2 regions of the Streptomyces sp. NPDC005566 genome follow, and region 1 is predicted to be linked to the other one. Evidence: riboswitches for the same ligand, from Rfam matches in the RefSeq annotation. Region 1 holds a riboswitch; the other holds the start of a gene.

Evidence for each region. A riboswitch is a leader RNA that binds a small molecule or an ion and turns the genes downstream of it on or off. The one in region 1 is predicted to bind glycine.
Region 2: another riboswitch for glycine. It lies ahead of gcvP (aminomethyl-transferring glycine dehydrogenase); the one in region 1 lies ahead of gcvT (glycine cleavage system aminomethyltransferase GcvT).

What each region holds. Positions count from the first base shown of each region.
Region 1 covers NZ_JBEXDB010000014.1:147,872-155,577, forward strand. The annotation lists gene ABZS61_RS22735 (L-serine ammonia-lyase) at 1-632, opposite strand, end outside; gene glyA (serine hydroxymethyltransferase) at 788-2,047, opposite strand; gene gcvH (glycine cleavage system protein GcvH) at 2,066-2,443, opposite strand; gene gcvT (glycine cleavage system aminomethyltransferase GcvT) at 2,535-3,665, opposite strand; glycine riboswitch at 3,823-3,920, opposite strand; gene ABZS61_RS22755 (AAA family ATPase) at 4,108-4,782, shown strand; gene ABZS61_RS22760 (enhanced serine sensitivity protein SseB) at 4,925-5,692, shown strand; gene ABZS61_RS22765 (enhanced serine sensitivity protein SseB C-terminal domain-containing protein) at 5,838-6,629, shown strand; gene ABZS61_RS22770 (ABC transporter substrate-binding protein) at 6,816-7,706, shown strand, end outside.
Region 2 covers NZ_JBEXDB010000029.1:48,795-56,500, forward strand. The annotation lists gene ABZS61_RS32515 (DUF5999 family protein) at 140-346, shown strand; gene gcvP (aminomethyl-transferring glycine dehydrogenase) at 417-3,302, opposite strand; glycine riboswitch at 3,494-3,589, opposite strand; gene ABZS61_RS32525 (PRC-barrel domain-containing protein) at 3,723-4,094, shown strand; gene ABZS61_RS32530 (DNA polymerase IV) at 4,016-5,470, opposite strand; gene ABZS61_RS32535 (MerR family transcriptional regulator) at 5,546-6,163, opposite strand; gene ABZS61_RS32540 (bifunctional nuclease family protein) at 6,326-6,799, opposite strand; gene ABZS61_RS32545 (MerR family transcriptional regulator) at 6,853-7,596, opposite strand; gene ABZS61_RS32550 (FHA domain-containing protein) at 7,639-7,706, opposite strand, start outside.

The DNA of each region.
Region 1 (7,706 bases):
CGGATCTCGTCCTCGGTGCGCCAGGCCTTCTCGTTCTCCAGCATGAGGGAGGAGATGGACAGGCCCGTTTCGCGGGCGAGGCGCAGCAGCTCGTCACCGGTGCGGAAGGGGTGCTTGAGGACGGTGTCGTCCGGGACGATCGGGTTCTCGCCGGCGACCGCGTCCTCGTCGACGACGAAGCCGCCGCCGACCGAGTAGTAGGTCTTCTCCAGGAGGAGGGCGCCCTCGTGGTCGTACGCGAAGATCGTCATCCCGTTGGCGTGGTACGGCAGCGCCTTGCGCCGGTGCAGGACCAGCTGCTCGTCGGTGTCGAAGGGGATCTCGTGCATGCCGAGGAGGTTGATGCGCCCCGTGGTGCGGATCTCCTCGACCCGGCTGTCGGCGCCCTCGACGTCGACGGTACGGGGGGACTCGCCCTCCAGGCCGAGCAGGACGGCCTTGGGGGTGCCGTGGCCGTGGCCGGTCGCGCCGAGCGAGCCGTACAGCTCCGCCCGTATCGATGCGGTGTGGGCCAGCAGGCCCTCGTTCTTGAGGCGGCGGGCGAACATGCGCGCCGCGCGCATCGGGCCGACCGTGTGGGAGCTGGACGGGCCGATGCCGACCGAGAAGAGGTCGAAGACCGAGATGGCCACGGGATGACTCCTAAGGGGGCTGGTAGACGCCGTTGTCTGCCGGGTGGTGCGGGCCGGGCCGGTGGGCCCGAAGAGCGCGGGGACAAGGGTGGGGGCACCGTGCTCACTGTTCAGTGTGCGCGGTGCCCCCACCCGACGTGCAAACTGCGGGTGACCTACTTGAGGCCGGGGTACAGCGGGAACTTCTCGGCCAGCGCGATCACGCGGGCCTTCAGGTCGTCGGCGTCGTAGGCCGGCTTCAGCGCGGAGGCGATGATCTCCGCGACCTCGGTGAAGTCCTCGGCCTGGAAACCGCGGGTCGCCAGCGCGGGCGTACCGATCCGCAGACCCGAGGTGACCATCGGGGGGCGCGGGTCGTTCGGAACGGCGTTCCGGTTGACCGTGATGCCGACCTCGTGGAGGCGGTCCTCGGCCTGCTGGCCGTCCAGCTCGGAGTTGCGCAGGTCCACCAGGACCAGGTGCACGTCCGTGCCGCCGGTGAGGACGGAGACGCCGACCTCGGTGACGTCCGGCTGCACCAGACGCTCGGCGAGGATGCGGGCGCCGTCCAGGGTGCGCTGCTGGCGCTCCTTGAACTCCTCGGTCGCGGCCACCTTGAAGGAGACCGCCTTGGCTGCGATCACGTGCTCCAGCGGGCCGCCCTGCTGACCGGGGAAGACCGCCGAGTTGATCTTCTTGGCGAGCTCCTGCGTCGACAGGATGACGCCACCGCGCGGACCGCCGAGGGTCTTGTGCGTGGTGGTCGTGACGACATGGGCGTGCGGCACCGGGTTGGGGTGCAGGCCCGCGGCCACCAGGCCCGCGAAGTGGGCCATGTCGACCATCAGGTACGCGCCGACCTCGTCCGCGATGCGGCGGAACGCGGCGAAGTCGAGCTGACGGGGGTACGCGGACCAGCCGGCCACGATCAGCTTCGGCTTGGACTCCTTGGCGAGGCGCTCGACCTCGGCCATGTCCACGACGCCGGTCTCGTCGACGTGGTACGGGACCACATTGTAGAGCTTGCCGGAGAAGTTGATCTTCATGCCGTGGGTCAGGTGACCGCCGTGGGCCAGGTTCAGGCCCATGATGGTGTCGCCCGGCTTCAGCAGCGCGAACATCGCGGCGGCGTTCGCCTGCGCACCGGAGTGCGGCTGGACGTTCGCGGCCTCGGCGCCGAAGAGCGCCTTGATCCGGTCGATCGCGATCTGCTCGACCACGTCGACGTGCTCGCAGCCGCCGTAGTAACGACGGCCGGGGTAGCCCTCGGCGTACTTGTTGGTGAGGACAGAGCCCTGCGCCTCCATGACCGCGACCGGAGCGAAGTTCTCCGAAGCGATCATCTCGAGGGTGGACTGCTGGCGGTGGAGCTCGGCGTCGACAGCGGCGGCGACGTCCGGGTCCAGCTCGTGGAGGGAGGAGTTGAGAAGCGACATCAGGGGGTCCCTTGGGTCTCAGTTGCCGGAGAACTCGGAGTACTCGTCGGCGGAGAGCAGGTCCTTCGGCTCCTCCGCGACGCGCACCTTGAACAGCCAGCCGCCCTCGAAGGGGGCGGAGTTCACCAGCGCCGGGTCGTCCACGACGTCCTGGTTGGCCTCGGTGACCTCACCGGTCACCGGCGAGTACAGGTCGCTGACCGACTTGGTCGACTCCAGCTCACCGCAGGTCTCGCCCGCGGTCACCGTGTCACCGACCGCCGGGAGCTGGGCGTAGACGACGTCGCCGAGCGCGTTGGCCGCGAACTCGGTGATACCGACCGTGGCCACACCGTCCTCGAGGGCCGACAGCCACTCGTGCTCCTTGCTGTACCGCAGCTGCTGGGGGTTGCTCATGACCTGAATTCTCCTGTACGCGGGGGAGTGCTGATGAACGGTGGTCTTACGGTGTGAGACGGGACTACGTCACGTGCGGGACGCCCCGTCGTCACTTCTGACGCTTGTAGAAGGGCAGGGCGACGACCTCGTACGCCTCATGGGTGCCCCGGATGTCTACGCCGACGCCCTCGGTGCCGGGCGCGGCGTGCGCCGCGTCCACGTACGCCATGGCGATCGGCTTGCCCAGCGTCGGCGACGGTGCGCCGGACGTGACCTCGCCGACGACCTTGCCGTCGGCGACGACCTGGAAGCCGGCGCGCGGCACCCTGCGGCCCTCGGCCACCAGGCCGACGAGCTTGCGGGGCGGGGCGGTCTCGGCACGCTCGGCGGCGGCCAGCAGCGCCTCGCGGCCGACGAAGTCGCCCTCCTTCTCGAACTTCACGACCCGGCCCAGGCCCGCGTCGAACGGGGTCAGCGCGGTCGTCAGCTCGTGCCCGTACAGCGGCATGCCCGCCTCCAGGCGCAGCGTGTCGCGGCAGGAGAGACCGCACGGGATCAGGCCGTGCGGGGCGCCCGCCTCGGTGAGCGCCTTCCACAGCTGCTCGGCGTGCTCGGGAGCCACGAAGAGCTCGAAGCCGTCCTCGCCGGTGTAGCCGGTACGGGCGATGAGTGCGGGAACACCGGCGACGGTGCCGGGCAGGCCCGCGTAGTACTTCAGCCCGTCCAGGTCGGCGTCCGTGACCGACTTCAGGATGGCGGGCGACTCGGGGCCCTGGACGGCGAGCAGCGCGTAGGCGTCGCGGTCGTCGCGCACCTCGGTGTCGAAGTCCCCGGCGCGCCCCGTGAGCGTGTCGAGTACGAGCTGTGCGTTGCCCGCGTTGGCGACGACCAGATACTCGGGGGCCTCGGTCTCACCCAGGCGGTAGACGATCAGGTCGTCCAGGATCCCGCCGTCCTCGGCGACGATCATCGTGTAGCGGGCCCGGCCCACGCCGATGGTGGCGATGTTGCCCACGAGTGCGAAGTTCAGGAAGGCCGCGGCCTGCGGTCCGGTGACGGTGATCTCGCCCATGTGCGACAGGTCGAAGAGTCCGGCCCGGGTGCGCACGGCGTTGTGCTCGTCGCGCTCACTGGCGTACCGCAGGGGCATGTCCCAGCCGGCGAAATCGGTCATGGTCGCGCCCAGGGAACGGTGCAGCGCATCGAGGGCGGTGAGACGGGAGGCGGGGGCAGTGCTCATGGGCATGGCTCCAGGGCATGGCGACAGAGGACGTTCCCTCCCCATCTGTCATCGGAACCTGAGAGGTTCGCCGAGAGCCCCTGAAAGGGTCAGCCCCTGCGGGGGTCGGCTTGCACCTTGGGTGGAGCCGCGCGAGCGGCCCGCTTTTCAGATCTGCCTCATCCACGCGGTACGGGGCCTGAGAGATTCAAGGGAGGAACTTGCTCCTTCGGCGCCCGGTGCACACAGTGACCGGGACTCTCCCGCGCGGATTCAAACGGCCGGTATGCAGTTGGCGGGGTCATCATCGCACGCATTGCGCCAGAGTGGGGCGACCGGATCCGCGCAGGCAGCCGGGGACGCTCGGGCGCCGACATGTGCGACCGGAACCGGTTGTCCCGTATTACCTTTTCTTTACACTTCTTGGGCAGGCCAGGTGTGGCGACTCGGCAGGGGGAGGGCGATGACGTTGCAGCCGTACGCGACGACCGCAGGGGCAGCGCGCGGAGCGATGCCCGCGCAGCAGGGTGCCCGCGCTCGGGGGCTCCGGGGCACGCACGCTCCGGTGGTGCGTGATCTGCGGGGCAGGAACGGGCTCGGCCCGCGCAGCCTGGACTTCGTGGCGGGCGATGTGGTGGTGGTCTCCGGACTGCCCGGCAGCGGGAAGTCGACGTTGATCCGGCGCGCGGTGCGGGAGCACGCCATCGACTCCCAGGACACCAGGGACCGCTGGGCGGGCTCCCTGCCCGCCTTACTCCCGTACGCCCTCTACCGTCCCCTGGTCCGTGCCGCGCACTACCTCGGGCTGTGGCGGGCGCTGCGCTCGGGAGGGTCCGTCGTCGTGCACGACTGCGGAACCCAGGCCTGGGTGCGGCGCTGGCTGGCCCGCGAGGCCGGGCGCCGGAGCCGCACGCTGCACCTCGTCCTGCTCGACGTCACCCCTCATGTGGCCAGGGCGGGCCAGCGGGAGCGCGGACGGGGTGTCTCCGGATACGCCTTCGCCCGGCACCGCGGTGCGGTCGGACGGCTGCTGCGCGACACGGAGAGCGGACTGCTGCCGCCCGGTTGCGCGTCCGCGGTCCTGCTCGACCGGGAGGCCGCCACCGCGATCGAACGGATTTCGTTCGCAAACGCATAGACCGTCGAGATCCGTCCGGCCGTCCGGAATCTGGACGGTCCGGTCGCCCCGGCCTGCGCTGTTTCCCGTGTCACTGCCGTCCGGGCGCGGCTCGGACTATGGTTTCTGCCGCACAGCACGGCGAGAAAGGGACACAGACACCGTGGACATTCCGGCCCAGGCCCCCGTCCATCCGCAGCACGGATGGCCGGCCAACGAGCTCGAGGAAGTGCTCAGCGCCTCCCTCGGCGTGCCCGGGGCCGGCGGCCGCCTGGTCGAGGTACTCGGCCGCAGCCGCGTGTGGGTGCCCCTGCCGAACGGCGGCGGACCCGACAGCCCCGACCTCGACCTGCCGACGGTCGACATCGACGGCGCCGCGTACGTACCGGTGTTCAGCTCCGAGGCCCAGTTCCTGTACTGCGTCGGCGCCCATCTCTCGTTCACCGTCGCGCCCGCCCGCGAATTCGCCCGCGGACTGCCCCCGCAGCTCGGCATCGCCGTCAATCCCGGCGGGGCGGTCGGTGTGCCGCTGCCGCCGCCGGCCGTCGCCGAACTCTGCCGGGCCGGGCGCACCGCACTGGACGGGCCCTCCGGCGGGCGGGTGCGGCTCTATGAGCCGGACTGGAAGGAGGACCCCGTCGATTTCCTGGCCGCGGTGGCCGGTGAATTCCAGGGCATCGGTGTCGTGAGTACGGCGCGCAGGGCGCTGGCCAGCATCGAGGGCGACGACCCCGTCCTCTTCGTCGGCGTCGAGTTCGCCACCTGGGACGGCGCGGGACAGAGCGCCCCGATGGAGGCGCTGGGCCGTGCGCTGGGCCGGGTCCAGCTGCAGTGGCGGGTCAATCTGGTCCTCCTCGACGTGGCCCAGGACCCCGTGGGTGACTGGATGCTGGAGAAGGTACGGCCGTTCTACCGGCGCGAGGGGTACTGAGTCAGGTTCGCCCGTGGCGTCAAGCCGGTGTCAGGGGCGGCGCATAAGCTGGTTTGATGGCGAGGCCGCACCCGCTGTGCCCGGGAGCGGGACAACAGCACCGCGGCACGACGGGGCAGCGGAACGAAGAGGGGCGGGACCCAGGGTGAGTGCGTCAGGCACCGCGGAGGCCGGGCAGGTCGAGCACATGCTGCGGCAAGTGACCCCCGGGCGCCCCGACGCCTACGAGGCGCTTCTGCGGGCCCTCACCGACGGCCGGGTCTGGATGCTGCTCTGGCACGGCACGGCGGGCTCGCCCGACGCCCAGTACGGCAACATGGAGATCGACGGCCTGGGCTACGCCCCCTGCGTGACCTCCGCCCAGGAGCTCTCGGCCAGTGGCTGGAACAGGTCCCACGAGCTGGTCACCGGCCGCGACATCGCCCGGTCCCTCTTCCCCGACCGCTGGGGCATCTGGCTCAACCCGCATGCCCCCGGCGGCGGCGTCGGCATCCCCTGGCTGGACCTGCGCCGCATCGCGACAGGCCTCGACCGGATGCCCGCAGGGCCGCTGCAGCTCTCCGAACCCGCCATCGAGATCCCGCAGTTCTACGCCCTTTTGTCGCACAATGCCCACCGCACCCCCGCCGTCCGCGCGCTGCGTCGTGCCTGGGTGCAGCCCGCGCTGGGCGCCCCGTACCTCGCGATCGGGCTCGACCTCTACGACACGGGCCGGCCCTCCGTCGACGCGGTCCGCGCGATGATGCAGCAGTCGATCGGCGTGGTCCCCGACGGCCTGCCCGTCTCGACGGTGTCCATGTCCGACGAGTACGACCCCGTCGCCATGTGGCTGCGCGCCAACTCCCGTCCGTTCTACGACCGCGAGGCGCACGCCCCGGCGGGCCCGCCGCCCGCCGCCGCGCCGGGGTATGGCTACCCGCCCTCGCAGCTGCGCTGAACCCGCCCCGATTGCGAACGGGTTAACTAGCGCGGGCAGGATGTCCCGTATCTGGTCGGTTTGTTGAGTGTCCGGGTCTCAGGTAGGTATCACCGCTATGCGGACTGTTCTCCGCGCTGCTTCGCGAATGTAGTGTTCGGGCGAATCAATACCTCTCCACACACTGCTGACCTGGGGTGGACCCACATGCGAATATTCAAGTCCCGAACTGTTCGGGCGATCACGGCGGCTGTAGCCGTCGGCCTGATCGCCACGGGCTGCTCCAGCGAGCGGGACAACGATGCCAAGGACGGAGCGAAGGACACCTTCGTCTTCGCAGGTGCGGGCGACCCCGGGTCCCTGGACCCGGCGCTGGCCAGCGACGGTGAGACCTTCCGGGTCACCCGTCAGGCCTTCGAGGCCCTGCTCGAGCACGAGCCCGGCGGAAGCAAGCTCGTCGGCGGACTCGCCGAGACGTGGGAGAGCGACCCCGCCGGCAAGGTGTGGACGTTCAACCTCCGTAAGAACGTGAAGTTCCACGACGGCGAGGAGTTCAACGCCGCCGCGGTCTGCGCGAACTACGACCACTGGTTCAACTGGGCGGGTACGTACCAGTCCAGCGCGGTCTCGTACTACTGGCAGTCCATCATGGGCGGCTTCGCGAAGAACGAGGACCCCGAGGCGCCGAAGGCGAACTACAAGTCCTGCACCGCGAAGGACGCCAACACGGCGGTCATCGAGGTCAACGAGCCCTCGGCGAACCTGCCCGGCGGCTTCTCCCTGCAGGCCCTGGCGATCCACTCGCCGAAGGCCCTCAAGGAGTACGAGAAGCAGGACGCGACCGCCAAGGGCGACGCGATCACGTACCCCAAGTACAGCCAGGTGGCAGGCACGGTCGCCGGTACCGGCCCGTACAAGATCACCAAGTGGAACAAGAGCAACAAGGAAGTCAGCCTCGCGCGCTTCGATGACTACTGGGGCGCCAAGGCCAAGGTGAAGAACCTGGTCTTCCGCACGATCGACACCGAGGAGGGCCGCCGCCAGGCGCTCCAGGCCGGTGACATCGACGGCTACGACCTGGTCGCACCCGCCGACATC
Region 2 (7,706 bases), on a different contig from region 1:
GAAGAGCAGCTGCCGCGAAATCCCTGCGGAAAGACGCCCGTGGGGCAACACTGGGACCGGACCGACTGATACGGGGGCGGCCATGAACACATCGTCAAGCCGCAGGACACTCGACTCAACGCAGCGAAAGAACCCATCCATGTGCCAGCACCAGCCACCCTGCCCGACCGCGGACTCCAACGACCGGGAAGCCGCGCGCCTGACGGCCCATCACCCGGAACAGGGCTGGAGCCTGCTGTGCAACGGCGTCCTGCTCTTCGAGGACACCGGTGAGCTGCTCCCGGACGGGCAGATCATCGCCCCGCACCGGTCGCTGAAGACCGGCCAGGTGATGAAGGCCGCCTGACCGCGGCCGGAGAAACACGGGGGCCGGCCCGGAGTGGTCTCCGCACCGGCCCCGACGGGTGTCCGCGTTTCTACTGGTCGTACTCGTCCAGCGGCGGGCAGGAGCAGACCAGATTGCGGTCGCCGAAGGCGCCGTCGATCCGGCGCACCGGCGGCCAGTACTTGTCCGAAGGCGTGACGCCGGCCGGGAAGACAGCCTCTTCGCGGCTGTAGGCGTGCGTCCACTCGCCACCGAGCGCGGCCGCCGTGTGCGGGGCGTTGCTCAGCGGGTTGTCCTCCGCGCTCCACGCGCCCGATGCGACCTTCTCGATCTCACCGCGAATGGCGATCATCGTGTCGCAGAACCGGTCGAGCTCCGCGAGGTCCTCGCTCTCGGTGGGCTCGATCATCAGCGTCCCGGCCACCGGGAACGACATCGTCGGCGAATGGAAGCCGTAGTCGATCAGCCGCTTGGCGACGTCGTCGATGCTGACGCCTGTCGCCTTGGAGATCGGGCGCAGATCCACGATGCACTCGTGTGCGACCAGACCGGCCGGGCCGTTGTACAGGATCGGGAAATGCGGTTCCAGACGCTTGGCGATGTAGTTGGCCGCGAGCACGGCGACCTGCGTCGCACGCTTCAGTCCCTCGCCGCCCATCAGGCGTACGTACGCCCAGGAGATAGGGAGGATTCCGGCCGAGCCCCACGGGGCCGCCGAGATCGGGCCGACGCCGGTCTCGGGACCGGCGGCCGGCTGGAGCGGGTGGTTGGGAAGGTACGGCGCCAGGTGCGCACGGACACCGACCGGGCCGACGCCCGGGCCACCGCCGCCGTGCGGGATGCAGAAGGTCTTGTGCAGGTTCAGGTGCGAGACGTCGCCGCCGAACTTGCCCGGCTTGGCGAGGCCCACCAGCGCGTTGAGGTTGGCGCCGTCGACGTACACCTGACCGCCCGCGTCGTGCACCTCGCCGCAGATCGCGGCGACGTGCTCCTCGAAGACACCGTGCGTGGACGGGTAGGTGATCATCAGGACCGCGAGTTCGTCGCGGTGCTTCTCGATCTTGGCGCGCAGGTCGTCGATGTCGACTTCGCCGTCGTCGGCGGTCTTCACGACGACGACCTTCATCCCGGCCATCACGGCGCTCGCGGCGTTGGTGCCGTGCGCGGAGGACGGGATGAGGCAGACCGTACGCCCCTCGTCACCATTGGCCCGGTGGTAGGCGCGGACGGCCAGAAGACCGGCGAACTCACCCTGGGAGCCCGCGTTGGGCTGGAGGGAGACGGCGTCGTAGCCGGTGACCTCGGCCAGGCGCTCCTCCAGCTCGCGGATGAGGGTGAGGAAGCCCTGTGCCTGCTCGGCCGGCGCGAAGGGGTGCAGCGCACCGAATTCGGGCCAGGTGATCGACTCCATCTCGGCGGTGGCGTTGAGCTTCATGGTGCAGGAGCCGAGCGGGATCATGCCGCGGTCCAGCGCGTAGTCGCGGTCGGCGAGCTTGCGCAGGTAGCGCAGCATCGCCGTCTCGGAACGGTGCTGGTGGAAGACCGGGTGGGCGAGGACGGTGTCGGTGCGCAGCAGGTTCGCGGGCAGCGCGTCGCCTGCGTCGGCGTCGAGGGCCTCGATGTCGCCGCCGGCTCCGAAGGCGGCCCAGACAGCCGCGATCTGCGCACGGGTGGTGGTCTCGTCGCAGGCGATGGAGACGTGGTCGGCGTCGACGAGCCGCAGGTTCACCCCGCGCTCGCGGGCACCGGCGACCACACCGGCAGCTGCGCCGGGAACGCTCACGGTGAGCGTGTCGAAGTAGGCGCCGTGCACCACGTCGGCACCGGCGGCCCGCAGGCCGTCGGCCAGGATCGTGGCGTACCTGTGGGTGCGCCGCGCGATCGTGCGCAGACCGTCGGGGCCGTGGTAGACGGCGTACATCCCCGCCATGACGGCGAGCAGCACCTGCGCGGTGCAGATGTTGCTGGTGGCCTTCTCCCGGCGGATGTGCTGCTCGCGGGTCTGGAGGGCGAGCCGGTACGCCTTGTTGCCGTCGGCGTCGACGGAGACGCCCACGAGACGGCCGGGCAGGCTGCGCGCGAACTTCTCGCGGACGGCCATGAAGCCGGCGTGCGGTCCGCCGAAGCCCATCGGGACACCGAAGCGCTGCGTGGTCCCGACGGCCACGTCCGCGCCCAGCTCGCCGGGGGAGGTGAGCAGGGTCAGGGCCAGCAGATCGGCCGCGACGGTGACGATCGCACCGAGCTCGTGTGCGCGGTCGATGACGGGCTTGATGTCACGGACCGCTCCGGAGGCGCCCGGGTACTGCAGCAGGACGCCGAAGACGCCGCGCTCGGCGACCTCGGCCGGAATTCCGTCGGTGAGGTCTGCGACGACCACCTCGACGCCGGTCGGTTCGGCGCGGGTCCGGATCACGGCGACGGTCTGCGGCAGGGTGTCGGCGTCGACCAGGAAGACGCCGTTCCTGACCTTGCCCACGCGCCGTGCGAGCGCCATGGCCTCGGCAGCCGCCGTGCCCTCGTCGAGGAGGGAGGCACCGGAGGTGGGCAGACCGGTCAGGTCGGCCACCATCGTCTGGAAGTTCAGCAGGGCCTCGAGCCGCCCCTGGGAGATCTCCGGCTGGTAGGGCGTGTACGCCGTGTACCAGGCGGGGTTCTCCATGACGTTGCGCAGGATCACGGGCGGGGTGAACGTGCCGTAGTAGCCGAGCCCGATCATCGGTGCGAGGACCTGGTTGCGGTCGGCGAGGCGTCGCAGCTCGGCCAGGACCTCGGCCTCGGTACGGGCAGCCGGGAGGTCCAGCGCCTCGGCGCTCTTGATCACGTCCGGCACGGCAGCGGCGGTCAGCTCGTCGAGGGAGCCGTATCCGACGTGCGCGAGCATCTTGGCCTGGGCCTCGGCATCGGGCCCGATGTGGCGCTGCTCGAAGGGAATGCCCTGCTCCAGCTGGGAGAGCGGAGTGCGACGGGGGGTCATGATGGAGGCCTCCTGGTCTCACGACCTGCGAGGGGCACCACGGCGTGGCTGCCCGAACGGCCTCCCCATCTGTCATCTCGACCTGAGAGCTTCACCGGCACGCCCTGAGGCACACCGGCTTTCACCGTCGGTGAGGATGGGGCCCGCCACGGCACGAGCCGTACGGATCCCGTCCTGCTTTCCAGAGTGACCTCGTCCGTGCGGTACGGGGGCCTGAGAGATTCCGGGGAGGAGTTGCTCCTTCGGCGCCACCGGATTTCTCCGGAGGACTCTCCCGCACAGGGTCAGCAGCCGTGTTCCAGACTACCAGCGGGCCGGCGCGGGCCGTCTCGAGTGGCCGAAGCCCCGGATCTGGCCTTTCGTAGTGCCTGTGGAGCAGTTGCGACCACCCTGACCGCAGTGCGACCAGTGGGAGGCACCGTGCAGACCGACATCGATCCGCGCAGCCTGATCGGCCGCAAGGCCTACGACCGCCAAGGCTCCAAGATCGGAACGGTGGACGAGGTCTATCTCGACGATGCCACCGGCGTACCCGAGTGGGCGGCCGTGCGCACCGGACTCTTCACCCGGGACGCCTTCGTCCCGCTGGAACCGAGCGAATTCGTCGACGGCACCCTGGTGATCCCCTTCGACCGCGCCCTGATCAAGGACGCTCCCGACTTCGGAGTCGGCCGCCATCTCTCCCCTGAGCAGGAGCTGCAGCTGTACCGCCATTACGGGCTGGACTCCGCCGCGCCGGGCGGCACCGGGCCCGACAGGGACTTCGGCAGGCTGGCCGGCCACGAGGAGTAGTCCACGGGGTCTCGGACCAGGGGCAGCGGGTCGGCCGGCTGGAGCTGCGGATCGTCGACACGGAACGTGCGCACCCGGCCCGGCCGCTCCCCCGGCTCCTCGAACCGGACCGTGACACGGCCGACGCCGCTGCCCTGCACCCAGCCGTGGCCGTGGACGTCGTGCCGGACGTCGTGGCCTGCGGGCCACCGCCGGCCCGCCAGCCGGTCCGCCCTCTCCTCGGCCGCCTCCTCCGCCGTGACCGGCTCGTCGGGGGCACCGCCGGCCCCGCCCTCCGACTCGTCCGCCACCGCCTGCAGCGCATCGGCGGCCTGCGCGAAGAGATCCTCCTGGGTGAAGTCCGCGAGCCCCGTGACGCCCACTCCCAAGAGCCGTACGCCACCGGTGGTGTCAACGGCCTCCAGCAACCGCGCCGCGGCTTCTCTGACGACCGTGGGGTCGTCCGTGGGGCCGCGCAGGGTCTCGGAGCGGGTGAGCGTGGAGAAGTCGTAGCGGCGCACCTTGAGCACGACGGTCCGCCCCGACCGCCCCGCGCCCCGCAGGCGCTCCACACACCGTCCGGCCAGCCTCTCGACCTCCGTCCTGACCCGGACCCGGTCGTGCAGGTCCACGTCGAAGGTGTCCTCGACCGATACGGACTTCGCGTCCCGTTCCGCGACGACGGGCCGGTCGTCGTGCCCGAGTGCCATGCGGTACAGCGCGACGCCGTGCGCCTTGCCCAGCAGACGGACGAGCTCCGCCTCCCCCGCCTCGGCAAGGTCCTGGACCACCGTCATCCCAGCGCGCCGCAGATGGTCCCCGGTGGCGGGCCCGACGCCCGGCAGGATCCGCACGGACATGGGAGCGAGCAGTTCGCGCTCCGTACCCGGCTCGATGAGCAGGAGACCGTCCGGTTTCGCCTCCTCCGAGGCGATCTTGGCCAGCATCTTGGAACCGGCCAGGCCGACCGAACCGCTGAGTCCGGTGACGCCTGTGATGACCGTGCGCAGCTGCTCACCGATCGCACGGGCCGATGCCGCGTCATCGGCGACCCCACCGGCCTCCAGGTCGACGAACGCCTCGTCCAGGCTGAGCGGCTCGACGAGCGGCGACAGCCGCCCGAGGAGCTCCATCACCTGGTCGCTGACCGTCCGGTAGAGCGCGAAGCGCGGCACCAGATAGGCGGCGTTGGGTGCCAGCCGTCTGGCCTGCGCCATGGGCATCGCCGAATGCACACCGAACCGCCGGGCTTCGTACGACGCGGTGGCAACCACCCCGCGCATCCCCAGTCCGCCCACCACCACCGGTTTGCCGCGCAGGCTGGGCTTCGCCGCCTGCTCGGCAGAGGCGTAGAAGGCATCCATGTCCAGATGCAGGATGGTGGGAGCGGATCTCACACCTACCGATGCTGCCCTATGCCACTGACAACGGGCCTGCTCCGCGCCTGTGCGGCGCGGGGCAGGCCCGGTGGCTCAGCCCGCGCGGTTGCGCCGCCGGGCCAGCTCGTCCGCGGGGTTGTTGCCGATCAGCGTCTCCCCCGTGTCGACCCGCTCCCCGTGGAGCTGGGACAGGGTCGCGTCCACATCACGCCAGACGACGCCCACGGCGATACCGAAGACGCCCTGGCCCCCCTGGAGCAGATCCACGACCTCGTCGGGCGAGGAGCACTCGTAGACCGTCGCCCCGTCGCTCATCAGGGTCATCCGTTCAAGATCCGTGAATCCGCGGGCCCTCAGGTGCTGGACCGTGGTGCGGATGTTCTGCAGCGCGACACCTGTGTCGAGGAACCGCTTCACGATCTTGAGGAGGACAACGTCCCGAAAACTGTAGAGGCGCTGTGTCCCCGACCCGTACGCCGGACGCACGCTCGGTTCCACCAGACCCGTACGGGCCCAGTAGTCGAGCTGTCGGTAGGTGATCCCGGCCGCCGCGCACGCCGTCGGCCCCCGGTAGCCGATGTCACCTGCCACTACCGCACCGTCCGCTGCCACCGCCGCCGGCTGAACCGGCTGTCTGATGGTGTGGTCGGCCGCACTGCTGTGCTGCCGGTACGGCCCACCTGCAGCCGTACCGTCGCCGCTGCTTCTCACGCCGACCTCCGTCCTTGACCTGCCATCTCGAAGGTAGGCAGTCACCAGGGGTGCGTCAACGATCGCCACACTCGGCACGCCGAGTGATAATCACCCTGAGGGTGGTTTCCCGTGTCTCGTTTCCGGGAACGGCTTGTCGGATGCGGGCACTGCACGGGACGGTCACTGACTGTTCGTACCGAAGTCCTCCGGTGAGATCTGGTCGAGGAACTCACGGAACTTCTCGACCTCGTCCTCCTGCTCGTCCGGGATGGCGATCCCGGCGTCGTCCAGCACACCGTCGCTGCCGTAGATCGGCGTGCCGGTACGCAGGGCGAGCGCTATGGCGTCGGACGGCCGCGCGCTCACCTCGACTCCGCTGGCGAAGACCAGCTCCGCGTAGAAAACCCCTTCTCTGAGGTCCGTGATCCGGACCTCTGTGAGCTCCTGGCCGACGGCCTCGAGCACATCCTTGAAGAGATCATGGGTCAGCGGCCTGGCCGGAGCCATGCCCTGCTGGGCGAAGGCGATCGCGGTCGCTTCCCCAGGGCCGATCCAAATGGGGAGGTACCGGTCGCCTCCCACTTCACGCAGGAGCACGATCGGTTGGTTGGAGGGCATTTCCACCCGGACACCCACAACGTCGAGCTCGTTCACACAGCAACCCTAGGACGTGCCCGCCATGTTTGGATAGTCGGGCTCCGCCGCGGTCAGTGGAACCGGACCTTGAGGGCGGTCTGCACGAAGGCCGCGTGGAGCCGGACGGACAGCTCCGCGAGCTCTCTCGCGGTGGCCTCCGCATGGGCCCTGGTCTGCGGATTCCGGTGCCTACGCAGGGGCGCGACCACCTGTTCGACCAGTCCTGCCTCACGATCCGCGGCGGCCTTGACGGCCCGCAGATGACGAGGTTCCAGACCGAATCGCCCCAGATCCGCCACAAGTCTCGCGACGGTCACCGCCTCGGCTTCGTAGCTTCCCTCAGGAGACGGAGCGATCAGCCCGTAGGACTCCCACTCGACGAGCTGGTCCTCACTGACGTCAGCGGCGGCAAGAAGCTCGGAGCGCCCGATCCGGGCGGCTGTGGCCCGGCCGGGGTCCGGCTCCCAGCGACCGTCCACGAGCTCGCCCTGTCCGCCGCCGGACGGCAGCGCGGCCTGCTCGCCGCGGGCGAGGGCGTCCAGGTGCTCACGGATGACCTTGAGGGGAAGATAGTGGTCCCGCTGCATGCGCAGCACCTGGGCCAGCCGCTCGATGTCGGCCGGGCTGAACTTGCGATAGCCGGAGGGCGTCCGCTGCGGCTCGATGAGCCCCTCGGCCTCCAGAAAGCGGATCTTGGAGATCGTTACTTCGGGAAACTCGTCGCGCAGCTGCAGAAGCACCGTGCCGATGCTCATGGCGCGCTCGTCCGCGGCGGCGGTGCCGTGACCGGCACCGCCTGTCGGTGTTCGCAGCATGAACCTTCCTGGGGGTCCTACCGGACGCAGTCCGGGGGAGGGTCAGACGCCCCGCTGGCTCGCGTAGAAGACCAGCCGGTACTTGCCGATCTGAACTTCGTCGCCGTTGG